2 regions of the Pseudaeromonas sp. HNCC25DJ182 genome follow, and region 2 is predicted to be linked to the other one. Evidence: predicted binding sites of a transcription regulator. Region 2 holds the regulator's gene; the other holds the start of a gene.
The links. Region 2 encodes LexA, which represses DNA repair genes until DNA is damaged. Its sites were predicted from a motif close to ANCTGTNTNNNNANACAGNT; they were not measured.
Positions count from the first base shown of each region.

Region 1: the regulator LexA is predicted to act here: its motif matches at 2,826-2,845, upstream of ACZYUB_RS10340 (YebG family protein).

Region 1 covers NZ_JBVAYG010000011.1:32,787-37,213, forward strand. Annotated here, with positions in the region: gene ACZYUB_RS10325 (monovalent cation:proton antiporter-2 (CPA2) family protein) at 1-1,768, shown strand, start outside; gene ACZYUB_RS10330 (SirB2 family protein) at 1,768-2,160, shown strand; gene ACZYUB_RS10335 (DUF4124 domain-containing protein) at 2,268-2,693, opposite strand; gene ACZYUB_RS10340 (YebG family protein) at 2,857-3,150, shown strand; gene ACZYUB_RS10345 (M14 family zinc carboxypeptidase) at 3,208-4,427, opposite strand, start outside.
Region 2 covers NZ_JBVAYG010000022.1:34,663-39,089, forward strand. Annotated here, with positions in the region: gene plsB (glycerol-3-phosphate 1-O-acyltransferase PlsB) at 1-2,049, opposite strand, end outside; gene lexA (transcriptional repressor LexA) at 2,230-2,853, shown strand; gene ACZYUB_RS15500 (tRNA (cytidine(34)-2'-O)-methyltransferase) at 3,010-3,474, shown strand; gene ACZYUB_RS15505 (substrate-binding domain-containing protein) at 3,584-4,427, shown strand, end outside.

The sequences.
Region 1 (4,427 bases), on a different contig from region 2:
GGTCGGCAAGACCGATGATGTGATGCACGTCGCCGAGTTCGGGGTGGTGCTGATGCTGTTCCTCATCGGGTTGGAGCTCAAACCCGCCCTGCTGTGGCAACTCAAGGGGCCTGTGCTCGGCCTGGGCGGCAGCCAGGTGTTGTTGACCACGGTAGCCATCGCCATCGTCAGCCTGCTGTTCGAGCTGCGCTGGCAACAGGCGGTCACCGCCGGCATGATCCTCGCCCTCTCCTCCACCGCCATAGTGCTGCAAAGCCTGACCGAGCGGCGGCAGCTGAAAACCGAATCCGGTCAGGCCAGCTTTGCGGTGTTGCTGTTTCAGGATATCGCCGTCATTCCCATGCTGGCGATCATCCCCTTGCTGGCGGCGCGCGGCTCGCTGCCCGACACGACACCCACCCTGGGGGGCTGGCAAGATGGTCTGCTGATCGCGGCAGTCATCTGCGGCATCATCCTCGGCGGCCACTATCTGATGCGGCCCGTGTTCCGCTTCATTGCCCAATCCGGCATGCGCGAGATCTTCGTTGCCGCCGCCCTGCTACTGGTCATCCTCATCGCCCTGGCCATGCAGTCGGTTGGGCTCTCCCCGGCGTTGGGCACCTTTCTGGCCGGTGTGGTTTTGGCCGAGAGCGAGTATCGCCACGAGCTGGAAGCCAATATCGAGCCGTTCAAGGGCTTGCTGCTCGGGCTGTTCTTTATTTCGGTGGGCGCGGGGATCAACTTTACCCTGCTGGCCCATGAGCCGGGTATGGTGCTGGGCCTGCTGGCGCTGCTGATCCTGATCAAATGTCTGGTGCTGCAAGGGCTGGGCGGCGTGTCGCGCATGAATGCATCCCACCGCTGGACCTTCGCTCTGGCGCTGGCCCAGGGCAGTGAGTTTGCGTTCGTGTTGCTGACCCTGGCCTATCAGAGTCAACTGCTGTCGGCTCATCTGGTCTCCCTGCTGACCCTGGTGGTGGCGCTCTCCATGGCGCTGACGCCTGTGCTGCTGATCCTCAACCAGCGCTTCGTGCAGCGCCGCTACGAGGGCCAGGAGGAAGAGCGGGAAGCCGACAAGATTGATGAGCACGACAACCCGGTCATCATCGTCGGCTTTGGCCGCTTCGGACAGGTAGTCGGGCGTCTGCTCCATGCCCACGGCATCGGCACCACGGTTCTGGATAACGATGCCGGCCATATCGATGTGCTGCGCAAATTCGGCTACAAGGTGTTCTACGGCGATGCCGACCGGCTGGATCTGCTCTATGCAGCCGGGGCGCACAAGGCCAAGTTACTGGTGGTGGCCGTGGGTAACCCGGCCAAATCCCTGGCGGTGTGCGAGCTGGCGCAGAAGCACTTCCCGCAACTCAAGTTGCTGGTGCGCGCCATCGATCGCCCTCATGCCCATCAGTTGCTACAGCAAGGGGTGGACATGGTCTACCGGGAAACAGTCGGCTCGGCGGTCGATCTGGGGGTAAACGCCCTCAAGGAGCTGGGAGTGCGCGCCAATCAGGCCTGGCGTGCCGGGCAGACCTTCAAACAGCATGATGAGAAGCTGCTGCGCGAGCAGACCGCCTTCATCGATGACGAGAGCATGTACATCACCAAGAGCGTGCAGTACCGGCATATTCTGGCGGAGATGTTGCAGGCCAATCAGGAGGATAGGCGCAGCGAGATCATGTCGGCATGGGAGAACACTCCGCCCCAGGAGGAGGAGCCGGAAACCCAGATCCAGCGCCCCTTCTTTGCCTCCAGGAATCATGACACCCCGAGTCGCGGAGAAAAGTAATGAGTTATCTGTTCCTCAAGCAGTTGCACATCCTCTGCATCCTGTTGAGCCTGTCGCTATTTGTATTTCGTCTGCAGCTCGCGGTGCGCAATCATCCCCGACTGCAACAGCGCTGGCTGAAGATCCTGCCCCACTGCATCGATACCCTGCTGCTGATCTCCGGTGTGGCGCTGGCCTATCACCTGCACCAGACCCCCTTCGTCAACAGCCCCTGGCTCAGTGCCAAACTGGTGGGATTGTTGCTGTATATAATCGCGGGCACCTTCGCCATCAAGCGCGCGCCCAGCGCCCGTGGACGGCTCGGCTGCGGTCTGCTGGCCCTCGTCTTGTTTGCCTATATAGTGGCGGTGGCGGCGAGCAAACAAACCTGGCCCTGGCTGTCCTTGCTGTAAAACCTCTCGGTGAGCAACGACTCCCTCGCCCGAACCTGTGGCCTGATCTGCATGTCGGATCGGAAGGGGCCTGATGCGCTCAGCCCTCATCCTCGCACCAGCAACGCTTAGCGGCGGCAGTAAAGTCGCACCGCATCCCGCGCCTGGCGGATCGCCTGGGTCGCGGCTTTGCCATGCAGCACTTCGGCCTTGCCGGTTTGCGGGTTGAAGGCGGTGGCGCCCTTGGTCTGATAGCGGGATAACAGCGAGCGGTAGTAGGCACAGGTTTCCTGCTGCTTGCCGCTCTCGCCAGCCTGCAACAGGGTCTCAGCATCGGCATAGAGCCGTTCACTCTCCGGCAGCGGCGTCACAGTGCCCTGACTATTGGCTTTCAGCTCCTGAATGCCCCGGGTGCGATCGGCCGGCGGACGGCTGGAGAAGTGAGTCACACCCTGTTCATCATCCCAGCTGTAGAGCCGTTTTGCCCCGACTGGCGAGCTGGCGAACATCACGCAACACAGCAACAGCCACCCTATTCGAACCCCGGATCTCATACCCTCTCCTTGCCCCGCGCATATCCTGAACCCGCTGCCTGGAACAGCGTGATCCACTATGCCATTTTTGCCGATCGCCCGCGAGGCAGCACAGTTAAATCTGGCATTCAGCTCACTGATCCGTTATAAGAGAACTGTATCTTTATACATAGGAATTTCATCGATGGCGGTCGAGATCAAATACGTGGTAGTCCGGAACGGCGAGGAAAAGATGACCTTTGTCAGCAAGAAAGAGGCCGATGCTTACGACAAGATGCTGGATATGGCAGATGAGCTGAGTGGCTTGTTGCAGCAAGGACCAGTCCCGCTGGATGAAAACCAGTGCGAGGCCCTGGGGCTCTATCTGGCCCAGCAGCGGGAGCCGCTCGGCCAGATCCTCAAGGGTGGCAAGGCCGCCGAACCGGCGGCAGCACCCGCACCCAAGGCACGCAAGGGTAGCGCCGCTGCCGAGGAGTGAGTCTGTTGTCAGATCTGGAGCCACAGACCCGGGCTCAACGGCCGAACCCGCGCGCGCTTAGCTGCGGGGTTCTGGCTTGCTGGCTTTGGGCAAATCCTTGGCCAGATCCTGATGGGGCTCGGCCAGGGGGGCGGTCGGCAGCGGATTACTCATCAGCAATGCCCGCCAGCTCGGCTCCTGATACAGGCTATTGGAGGAGCGCGGATCCAGCATGATGCTGATGAGCGCCCCTTGGGGTTGTGCGGTGGAAATCTTCACATCCCCGGGTTTGAGCTGCACGCTGAGATCTTTTTCGTCCAGCACCACATCCAGCCAATCCCGGGTCCCCGGGCTGGTGCGGGCGGCAATTTTCACATCCGCCACCCGCTGCTGGGTGACCTGGATGGTTTCCGGCTGCTGCACCACCTGATAGGCGATGTGGTGATCATCCAGCCATTCGCGGAAGCGCCGGGTCTGGGAGCGGATGACGTAACCGGGCGGGATCTCGCCCACATCCTTGATGGCGATCTGATCCTCCAGGCGGAAGGGTTTGACCACATTCTTGCCCTGCCGATCCTTGAGGGTGACGGCGATACTGGGCTCCTGAGTGTTGGGCGCAAAGGCATACTGCATGACGAAGCGAGCCTCGCCCTTGATGCCTTCCCAGCGGTGGCGCGCATCCCGGCTCAGAGTCAGGATCTGCGCCCGATCCGCCAACACCAGCTCCAGCGCCTTATCCACGCTCAGCAGTTGCTTGCGCACCCGCTCGGCTATGTTCTGCGGGGTCGGGAATTTGCCCTGACCATCATGGCGATTCTCGAACAGCACCGTCATCGAGCCTTGCATCGAGGCGTAATTGCGGAAATTGGAGAGACTCAAGCCACCGCGGCGCACCGGATCCTTGAGTGAATAGATCTCGTTATAGCGCTGGGCCGGAATGCCGGCATCGGCCACCGCCTCGATGAGGCGCGGCAAGTAGACCTGGTTGGCGTAATGGCTGAGATCCGCGTCCAGATTCGGATTATTACCTACCTCGAACTGGGCATCTGTGGTGGTACGGAAGCCTTCCTTCGGCGTCATCGGCCACTTGTCGTTCCAGGTTTCGTGCAAGTCCATCACCACATCGGGCTGAAACCGCTCCAGGGCATCGATATAGATGCGGGTCTCGGGGGATTCGACGGCGATAAAGTCCAGATTCGGGTTCTCATCCTTGGCATTCAGCCGCCGGTTGAGATCGCGGCCATCCGGATTGGCCAACGCCACGATGACGAAATTCATCTGCTGCAGCCAGGGTGTCA
Region 2 (4,427 bases):
ATGTTCTTCGATCAGCGCCAGCTCCTGGAACGCGGCGAGAATAGCCGGCACCTGGGTATCCAGCGCCTCCAGTTCATAACGCAGGAACAACTCGTTCTTGAGCAATGGATAAATCCGTCGGCAACGCGCCAGCAGATCGATGTCATTGATCCCCTCGTTACGCTCGATCAGGGTGGCGATCAGGCTGGGCAGCGCGAACAGATGCAGGATCGTGTTGCGGTAGAAGGTCATCAGGATCGCCTGGTAGCGATCCATGCTGATGATTTGGCCAAGCTTATCCTCTTCCACCTGGAACTTGTTCAGCTCCAGTGCCTGCTCCAGTAGCTCCTCGGCACTGGCCGTCGGCACCGTATTGAACGGGCTGTAGGGCACCCGTTGCAACAGTGCGGTGTAGAGGCGGATCTGGGCCAGCAGATCTTCCCGCGGCAGTGCCTGTTTGTCGGTGGCCAGTAGAGCCAGAGCACTCAGGGTCAGGCCATTGACCGCGGCGGCGTCATTGATGCGAGTCATCAGCTGCTTGGCCAGAATATCCACGGTCGCGGGCAACCACTCGGGGCGGCATTGGCCGGTTGGATCTATGTCATCCCGCCATTCGGGAACCTGCTGTTGCAGGAACTGATGCAGGGTCAGTGGCTCGCCGAAGTTGACGAAGCTGCGGCCAAAGTTGCGCAATTTGCCCAGGATCCCGACCACCTGCCACAGGCTCTCCTTCTCCTTGCGGCTGCCCTTGAGCTCCTTGAGGTATGTGTTCACTTCCATCACATGCTCGTAGCCCAGATAGACGGGGACAAAGGTCAGGGGGCGCTTGATGCCGCGTAACTGCGCCTGCAGCGTCATGGCGATCATGCCGGTTTTCGGCTGCAACAGTCGTCCGGTGCGGGAGCGGCCACCTTCGGTGAAATACTCCACCGCATAGCCACGGGCAAACAGCTGGCTCAGGTATTCACGGAACACTGTGCTATAGAGCTTGTCGCCTTTGAAGCTACGCCGCAGGAAGAAGGCACCACCATGACGGAACACGGGCCCCGCCGGCCAGAAATTCAGGTTGATCCCGGCGGCAATATGCGGCGGCACCATGCCCTGATGGTAGATGACATAGGAGAGCAGCAGATAGTCCATGTGGCTGCGGTGGCAGGGCATGTAGATGATCTCATGGCCTTCCCGGGCCAACCGGCGCACCTTCTCGGCACCACGAACCGTGATGCCGCGATACAGCTTATTCCATAGCCAGCCGAGGAAGTAGTCGCCGAAGCGGATCAGCCGATAGGAGAAATCGGATGCCATCTCGTCGAGATAACCTAGGGCCCGGGCGCGCATCAGCTCTTCGCTGCTGCCTTCACTCTGCGCCTGTTCGGCGATGGCGCGGACTATGTTGTCGCTGCGCAACAGTTCACGAAACAGGGCCTGGCGATCGGGCAGCCGTGGTCCCTTGGCGGCCTGACGCTGACGGCTGAAGTGGATACGCGCCACTCGTGCCAGCTTGTGAGCCACCACTTCGTCGGTGCCGAGCTCGGTGACCAGGCTACGCAAAGACACTGGCGTCGAGAAGCGGACCCGGTTTTCCCGACCATACAGCAACACCATAGCGGCTTTGCGCAATGCGCCTGGCGTCTGGTGTGGCGGTTGTAGCCGGTGCGGGCGTTCACGGCCCGGGGCGCGATGCCACAGCAGAGTCACCGGAACCAACTGGATATCCAGTTGCGCGTTCTGTTCGTGCAGACTCAACCATTCGCGAAAGGTGTCCAGGTGGGGTATGCCACTGCGCGGGTTGCCGAGGAGCGACGGCGTACGATCCAGGCAGACATAGCGCGGGTGACTCACCCCTTGTACGGTGAGCGGCGAAAATGGATTGGGCAGTCCCAACTCTTTGGCACAGAGCTCCAGGGTCAGCAGATCGCTCAGCGAGTCAGTGCTCAGGGCATAAACAATGGGTCGTCCCAAGTCGAGACCCAATTGGCCCAATGGGTCTTCCGGGAGACTGCTGTGGTTGACCAGTAGACGAACAGGCAAGCGGCATAGGGCCCGGGCCAGGGAAAAGCCGAAGGACATGGTGCTGTATCCTCAAAAAAAATGCGGCGCCAGCATAGCAAAACTGGCCCGACTTGTCGTGGAATGCTGACTTGTGTCATGAGTGGAGAGCTTTTGTAACCTTTGTCCGGCATTTATCTTGCGCTTGATAAATGCCTGTATATACTCACAGTTATCTGTATAAATAGACAGGCAAACGCCATGAAACATCTGACCCCTCGCCAAACTGAAGTGCTGGAACTGATCAAGGAATGCATGCAGCAGACCGGAATGCCGCCGACCCGGGCCGAGATTGCTGCCCAATTGGGTTTCAAGTCTGCCAATGCGGCGGAGGAGCACCTCAAGGCCCTGGCGCGCAAGGGGGTGATCCACATCATGCCGGGTACTTCCCGTGGCATTCAGCTGCTGCAAGAGGACGTAGTCGAAGAGGAGTTGGGCCTGCCATTGATCGGTCAGGTGGCGGCCGGTGAGCCAATCCTGGCCGCCGAGCATGTCGAGACTCACTACCAGATCGATCCCGCCATGTTTCAACCCAGAGCCGATTTCCTGCTGCGGGTGCAGGGGATGAGTATGAAAAATATCGGCATTCTGGATGGCGATCTGCTGGCGGTGCACAAGACCGAACAGGTGCGCAACGGTCAGGTCGTGGTGGCCCGGGTCGGTGATGACGAGGTCACGGTCAAACGCTTCGAGCGCAAGGGCAATCAGGTGCGTTTGCTGCCGGAAAACGAGGCGCTGGAGCCGATCCAGGTCGATTTGACCGAACAATCGCTGAGCATTGAAGGGCTGGCGGTGGGTGTGATCCGCAACGGCAGCTGGCACTAGTTTGTTCATCTTGGCAGGCAGGCCGGACAGCGGACTGGCCTGCCAGTCTTCATGCTACGGTGGCGTAATCCACAGCATGCCGTGGCAATTTCCCCGTTCCAGACGTTTCCCCTTGGGGTAGAATGGCATTTTTCCCCTCAGGTCCCCATTGCTCCGATGTTTCATATCGCCCTGTTTGAACCGCAAATTGCTCCCAATACCGGCAATATCATCCGTCTGGTGGCGAATAATGGCTGCCATCTGCATCTGATTGAACCTCTGGGTTTCGATCTGGAAGAGAAAAAGCTGCGGCGGGCCGGTCTGGACTATCACGATCTGGCGACTGTAACCCGTCATCGCAACTATGCGGCATTTGCCGAGGCCATGCAGGGCCGTCGGATCTTTGCCCTGACCACCAAGGGCACGACGCCTCACACCACACCTGCCTATCAGGCCGGTGATGTTCTGCTCTTCGGTTCGGAAACTTCCGGCCTGCCCGATGCCGTTCGCAACAGCTTGCCGCAGGATCATCTGATCCGCATCCCCATGCTCAGCAGTTCGCGCAGCCTGAACTTGTCGAATGCCGTTGCCATTGTCAGCTACGAGGCCTGGCGTCAGCTTGATTTTGCCGTCACGGGTTGAGCGCCAGTGGCTGTCCTGTCTGGCATCGGGCGGTGACAACGAGGCCTGAGTGTCTATACTTTGCTCATCCTCGTAATCACAGGGGCTTCATGCCGGAAGGTGGCCAGATATGACCTTTGCCGCTCGGTGGCTCTATTCACTGTGTATTGGCGTCCTGTTGATGATGTCTCTGGGCCAGAGTGCGTTTGCCCGGGAGTGTGTGGCCGTCATCACGGCAGGGACGGGGCACCACTTCTGGCGAGCCCTTGAGGCTGGTGCTTTGCAGGCGGGCAGTGAGCTGGGCGTGGATATTTTCTTTCGCGTGCTCTACGACGAAACCTCTGTCGATGCCCAAGAGCAGATCCTGCGGGAAGCCCTGGAAAAGCAGTGTATTGGTGTGGTTCTGGCGTCCAACTCACCGGAACATCGCAAGACTCTGGATCTGTTTAGACAAAAAAATTTACCCATTGTGTTGATCGATCGGAGTATGGCGCTAGGGACTGTCTACGCCCAGGTCATGACCAATAATTATCGGGCTGGTCAACAGGCGGCGCGAGAGATGATAGCGCGCCTGCGAGGCGAGGGGGCGGTGACGGTTTTAAGGTTGAAACCGGGAGTGGCTTCCACCGATGCCCGTGAACAGGGTTTTCTCGATGAGATCAAAAAATCCAGTTTGAAGTTATTGCCGCCCGCTTATCTTGGCTCCGGGATCGTTGAAATCCGACATAATGCGGACCTTTATTTGCAGCAGAATATGGCCGAATTGGATGGTTTATTTACCCCCAATGAATCGACGACGCTGGGTGTCATGGCCGAAATAAAAAGAAAAGGCCAAAAAAAACGCCTGATACATATTGGCTTTGATTATAATCGTTATCTGATTCAGGGGCTTGAATCCGGAGAGGTTGATGGTTTATTACTTCAGCAGCCCCATGCCATCGGCTTTCAGGGCGTCAAGTTGGTCATGGCGGCTC